DNA from 2 places in the Lysinibacillus sp. FSL K6-0102 genome. Region 2 is predicted to be linked to the other one. Evidence: riboswitches for the same ligand, from Rfam matches in the RefSeq annotation. Region 2 holds a riboswitch; the other holds the start of a gene.

Region 1 (3,328 bases), 820 kb from region 2:
GTCAGCTTCAAGTCATTTAGAGCGCTGAGGCTACACTATATATAGCAGGTAGATTTTAATAAATTTTAGGTGGGATGATTTATGGCACATCACGTGCAGTCTCTAATTGAACATTACGGATACTTTGGAATTATCGTGATTCTAATTGGAGGTATTGTAGGGGTGCCACTTCCTGATGAGGTGTTTCTAACTTATGTAGGCTATAGTGTTTACCGAGAAAGTCTTGAACATATTCCTGCTTTAGTCAGTGCAATGATTGGTGCGGTTGGAGGCATTACCTTAAGCTACTATATTGGTTATCGTTTTGGCTTACCGTTATTGCAGAAATATGGGCCTAAAATTCATATTACAGAGCAAAAAATTGACTTTACGAAAAAGATGTTTACAAAAATAGGACCTACCCTATTATTAATTGGCTATTTTATCCCCGGGGTACGCCATTTGACAGCGTATATTGCGGCTATTAATAATTATCCTTATAGAAAGTTTGCGCTTTTTGCCTATACAGGGGCATTTATCTGGACGTTCACATTTATATCATTAGGAAAGATGCTTGGAGAGAAATGGCGATTTGTTGGATACTATCTGACTCATTATAGTATCTATCTTATCCTTTTATTTATTGTAGGGATGCTCATTGCTTACTTTCTATTCAAAAAAAGAAATGGACAAACATAAAAGTCGGTATACGCTATACCGACTTTTATGTTATGGCAAAATAGCAAATGAGCGCACAGGGAAACCAGATGCTTTTTCTGGCTTAGGTACGATATTGAAGATGATAGCGCCTTTCGCAGGTAGCTTGTCTAAATTCGTCATTAGCTCAATTTGATAGGTGTCTTGGTCAAGTACAAAATATTCGCCATCTAGCTTGCCATTTTTACGAAAATCAGCAGCAGAGTCCGTATCGAAAGTTTCATGACCAATTGCGCTTACCTTGCGTTCTTTTAGTAAAAACTGTAAAGCTTCTAAACCCCAGCCAGGGATATGGTTATGTCCATCTGCATCCTTATTACTGAAAGCCTCTTTATCTGGCCAGCGCTTACTCCAATCTGTGCGTAATGCTACAAATGTTCCTGCTTCAATTTCTCCATGCTTGTCCTCAAAATCAAGAATATCTTCAACACTTAATGAAAAATCATGGTTGCTCGCAGCCTCTTGTGATTTATCAATAACAACAAGGGGAAGAACAAGCTCTTTTAGTTCTAATTCTTCTAAGTAGCGAGTATCTCGCACAAAATGAATGGGTGGGTCGATATGTGTGCCATATTGACCAGGGAACGTGAATTGTTGAGCGAAGAAACCGTCCTTATGAGAAAATAACGTTTCAAATTTAGCGTCCTCAAACATAAAAAAATGTGGTGAATTAGGGCCGAATGTATGTGTTAAGTCAACCCACTGTTTCGATTTTAATAATTGCAATGCTTGTAAAAGTTCATTAGACATCGATTTCCCTGCTTTCTGTAAAAATAGTTGTAAATAAAAAGGAGTCCCCTAATAGAAGAGGACTCCTGCTGCAACAACGGTAGTTCTTCTTCTCATCTTCAAGGCTGATCATTTTGCCAATTGGAATTAGCACCATACTGTTAGCTGGTTGCTGAGACTTCATCGGGCCAATCCCTCCGTCTCTCTTGATAAGAAAAGTAATATAAGAATTTTCAGAAATAACAATACAAATACTTTAGCATAGTTTTTTATAGTTTACAAGTTCACTAGGAATTTTCACCAATTCAAATTTAAGGTGACTCCACAACAATCATTATCAATAAGACGTATTCTAAAACTGTCTGGTGTATAGTTTGTTTCAAATTTCATCGTAATGCCTGTTGATGTGATTAATTTTTCAACCTCTGTTTTATTTGAAAGTTGAGCAGCATTCATTAAATCATGTGCGAATTGTTGGGAGCTATCTATTTTATCCGTAAGTAATTGGGCTTGCTGCATCATCGCCTTTATCCGTGATGCTGAAGCTTTTAATTTGTGTGTATCGACAGGTGGAAAAGGATTATTGGTCGGCATTGCTAGATGTTGCGAAAAGGGTCTAATGGCAAAATGATTAGCGATAGGCGATGTTGGATAATGATAGGGATGCACAAAATACGGATAAGGATTGTAATACAAGGTCATTCCTCCTATCCTATAACTGATATCCTATCTTATGTAGCAAAACGGCTTTCGGTGTTATTAGCAGTGCAATGTTTGTCCTAATCATTTAAAAAGGAAGCTAAAGTAAGCTTCCTTTTAGCCAAGTACATTTAAGACATCATCAATTTTTTTACTATGTGATAAAATGCCATAATTCATCCATGTTAAAAAGTCTACTTCATAGACACAGTTGCTTTTAACGGCAGCTAGGTTTTTCCAAGTAGGAGTTTTTAAAATAGCACGTTCCTCATTTTCATAAATGGAATGTTGTTTATCAAAGGTAATAAATAAATGATCAGCATCTAATTGCAACAATTGAGCAAATGTCAGTTGTGCTTTACGTTGATTGTGCGGAATACTCCATACTAGTGAATGTGGCATTAAACCTAAGTCACGATATAAAATGGGGCCCGTATAGCCACATTCAGGACCCGCATATAGAGTAATACCAATGGCTGAAATACGGAGAAATGCTACACTTTGCCCATAAACAGATTTGCTAAGAATTCCTTTTGCTTGTTGTACTTTATCTTCATATTGTAGGATTACGTCTTGCATCAAGGAGGTTTTTCCTGTTAGATCTGCAATTTTAAATAAAGTAGATTGCCAATTTTCTCCAGGGTGTGAAAGATGGCAGACGGGGGCTACTTCATCTAAGTGCTGAAAGGATTCCCAACGCTCTACACCAGAATCTAACATAATTAAAGTTGGCTTATAGTAAAAGAGTCGATCCATTTCTCTATTTTGTACATCGATATCTGGCACTTTCTGTAGACCTAAATAGTCTTGTTTTCCCCATTTTGAATGACTGAATTGAGCAATTGGCGTAATCCCAAGCGCAACAAAGAAATCTTCTAAGAATGGTGCAAATACACGTATATGGCTGCTTTGATTTCTTCGATATTGTCCTGGAGAGATGCCGACATGTTCCTTAAAGCGACGATTGAAATAATACTCATTATTAAATCCGACAGACTGGCTAATTTCAAATACTCGATCATTTGTTGTCATTAATAAATGCTTAGCTTTTTCAATACGAAGTTTAGTTAAATAGTGAAGAGGAATTTGTCCCGTAATATCTTTAAAAATGCGCGTATAATTCCATCTTGGTACGTCAGCTAGCTGTGCTAGCTGCTCAACCGTCCACTCTTTTTCAAAATGTTTATGTAAATGGTTAATGGAC
Region 2 (3,328 bases):
TTGTCCGAGAATTAAATGCTGAAGATAAAGAGGATATGGAACGCATCGTACGAGAATACGCAGAAAAAGGTCAATATTATAAATCACTTCAGAAATAAATAACCTACACAAAAAATCAATACTAACGAAAAAATCCCTCGCGTTTTCGTGTACCGAATATGTTCACGAATCCTAGCGAGGTATTTTTGTAAAAAAAACAAAAGGAGCAATGTTGCCCCTTTGCTTATTAATACATCAGAATAATTTTCTAATGACTTCATTACTTTAGTTCAATAGTTTATAAACGTGCTTTTTCTCGTAGCGCGTCTGCTTTATCAATTTGCTCCCATGGTACATTTAAATCTGTACGACCAAAATGTCCATACGCAGCAGTTTGTTTATAAATTGGACGACGAAGATCAAGCATTTTAATGATACCTGCTGGGCGTAAATCGAATAGCTCGCGTACCCATTCAACGATCTCGCTTTCTTTCACTCTACCTGTGCCAAATGTATCGACAGCAATGGAAACAGGCTGAGCAACGCCAATCGCATAGGCAAGTTGCACTTCAGCACGCTCTGCTAAGCCAGCTGCTACGATGTTTTTCGCTACATAACGTGCTGCATATGCCGCCGAACGGTCTACCTTGGTTGCATCCTTACCTGAGAAGGCACCACCACCGTGACGTGCATAACCACCGTATGTATCAACAATGATTTTACGTCCTGTTAATCCAGCATCACCTTTTGGCCCACCAATTACAAAACGGCCAGTTGGATTGATGAAGTATTTCGTATTAGCATCTAATAATTCACTCGGTACAACTGGTGCAATAACAAATTCTTTTAAATCTGCTTGAATTTGTTCAAGTGTTGCTTCTTCATCATGCTGTGTTGAAATAACAATTGTATCCACGCGAACCGGTACATTATTGTCATCATATTCAATCGTTACTTGCGTTTTACCATCAGGACGTAAATAGGCAAGTTCACCTGATTTACGTACTTCTGTTAAACGGCGTGCTAATTTGTGTGCCAAGCTAATTGGTAATGGCATTAGCTCTGGTGTTTCATTACATGCATAGCCAAACATTAAGCCTTGGTCACCAGCACCAATTGCTTCTATATCAGCATCTGTCATAGAGCCTTCACGTGCCTCTAATGCCTGATCAACACCTTGAGCTATATCAGGTGATTGTTCGCCAATTGCCACAAGCACCGCTAAGTTCTCAGCATCAAAGCCATATTTACCTCGTGTATAGCCAATTTCAGCTACAGTGTCACGAACAATACCTTTAATATCCACATAAGTAGAAGTAGTAATTTCTCCTGCTACTAATACTAATCCTGTTGTTACAGTTGTTTCACACGCTACACGTGCATTTGGATCTTCTGCTAAAATAGCATCTAAAATGGCATCCGAGATTTGGTCACAAATCTTATCTGGATGTCCTTCTGTTACACTCTCTGATGTAAACAGTCGACGGTTTGTCATTTGGTTTTCCTCCTAAATACTCTTACAATAAGTAGTTGTGTATGAATACGGTACTCATTACCCATGTCAAGTCCGCTCCTAAGGATTGAACTCTCAAGCCGTTACTGCTGCTTTTAACACGAGGATTTCGAAAGATCCGTCATTATAATAAGGAAAGAACTACATATACTTACCTTTACATTGATTTATAGCAATAAAAAAATCCTTTTCTCACGTTACTTTACATGAGGAAAGGAATAATGACTGCGTAACCTTTCACTCTTATCGTTCAAGGGATGTTCCCTTGCATCAGGTTGGCACCAACGCATGTCGTGAAATAGTTCATGCAGGTTGCCGGGTTTCACAGGGCCTGACCCTCCACCAGCTCGGGATAAGAGTATCCGTTCAATCTCATGTTACTGAAAAGGTCGAACGTTGTCAAATATTTTCTTATGTATTACTGTATAGAAAGGAAAGAACTTATTACACAAAAACTTTTCATACTTGGATGATGATGTAAATAGAAGCAAATTAATCCCTACAACATACCTAGCTACTTGTGGTAACATATGTGTGGCTCAATTTTCGTGCCTAATTACAGTAGGATTGATGGTATTCTACTCGAAAAACATTATTTTTTGTCAGTTTATTGAAAAGTGGTAAAAACTCTAAAATAATTTCTTAATTAGTATAGATTATTTAAGCAATTGTGTTATACTATTTTTGAAATTAAGAAAAAATCCCTCTAAATCAAGGGAATACTATAAAAAAGGATGGTATTTAATCGATGAATTCAGTAGAAATTGCAAACGAACTGAAGGAATTATTAAACGGCGGTAACATAAATGTTCAACTTTCAGTACCACAATTAGCAGAAAAAGCTACATCTCGTGGTGAAGCAATGTTAACAGTAGATGGCGCAGTTCGTGCAGAAACTGGCAAATACACTGGTCGTTCACCTAAAGATAAATATACGGTAGAAGAAGAAAGCACAAAAGATCAAATTGACTGGGGTAAAGTCAACCAACCGATTTCTTCTGAAGTGTTCGATAACCTATATGTAAAAGTAATAAAATATTTAAAAGAACGTGACGAGTTATTCGTATTCAAAGGCTTTGCAGGTGCTGACAAAGACTCACAATTAAGCATTCAAGTTATCAATGAATACGCATGGCACAATCTTTTTGCTCATCAATTATTTATCCGTCCAACAGCAGATGAATTAGCTTCTCATGTTGCCGACTTCACTGTCATCTCAGCTCCTAACTTTAAAGCAGATCCTGCGGTTGATGGTACTGCTTCTGAAACATTCATCATCGTATCACTTGAAAAGAAAATTATTTTAATTGGTGGTACAGAATATGCTGGTGAAATGAAAAAATCTATCTTTGGTATCATGAACTACTTATTACCACAACAAGGTATTCTTTCAATGCACTGCTCAGCAAACGTTGGTGAAGCTGGCGATGTAGCGTTATTCTTCGGTCTATCTGGTACTGGTAAAACGACGTTATCAGCTGATCCTGATCGTAAGCTAATCGGTGACGATGAACACGGTTGGTCTGATAATGGTGTATTCAACATTGAGGGTGGCTGCTATGCAAAAACAATCAACCTTTCTGCTGAAAAAGAACCAGAAATCTACAATGCAATCCGCTTCGGCTCTGTATTAGAAAACGTAGCTGTTGATCCAGAAACTCGTATTTGTGACTATGATGATGGTTCACTAACAGAAAATACACGTGTAGCTTATCCAATCCAATACATCGAAAATATCGTTGATCCTTCTGTTGCAGGTCATCCAAAAACAATCATCTTCCTAACAGCTGATGCATTTGGCGTGTTACCTCCAATCAGTAAATTAACAAAAGAACA

What was found. Region 2 has a riboswitch for S-adenosylmethionine ahead of metK (methionine adenosyltransferase). Riboswitches for the same ligand answer to the same signal wherever they lie in the genome.
Region 1: it holds a riboswitch for S-adenosylmethionine, as region 2 does, so the genes downstream of both, NYE73_RS22945 (cyclase family protein) here and metK (methionine adenosyltransferase) in region 2, are expected to answer to the same signal.

The regions. Positions count from the first base shown of each region.
Region 1 is NZ_JBBOPH010000001.1:4,511,473-4,514,800, reverse strand. Features, by position in the region: gene NYE73_RS22955 (Cof-type HAD-IIB family hydrolase) at 1-20, shown strand, start outside; gene NYE73_RS22950 (DedA family protein) at 82-678, shown strand; gene NYE73_RS22945 (cyclase family protein) at 709-1,446, opposite strand; SAM riboswitch class I at 1,536-1,641, opposite strand; gene NYE73_RS22940 (hypothetical protein) at 1,723-2,127, opposite strand; gene NYE73_RS22935 (AraC family transcriptional regulator) at 2,242-3,328, opposite strand, start outside.
Region 2 is NZ_JBBOPH010000001.1:3,694,423-3,697,750, forward strand. Features, by position in the region: gene NYE73_RS18670 (gamma carbonic anhydrase) at 1-98, shown strand, start outside; gene metK (methionine adenosyltransferase) at 278-1,474, opposite strand; SAM riboswitch class I at 1,733-1,851, opposite strand; gene pckA (phosphoenolpyruvate carboxykinase (ATP)) at 2,241-3,328, shown strand, end outside.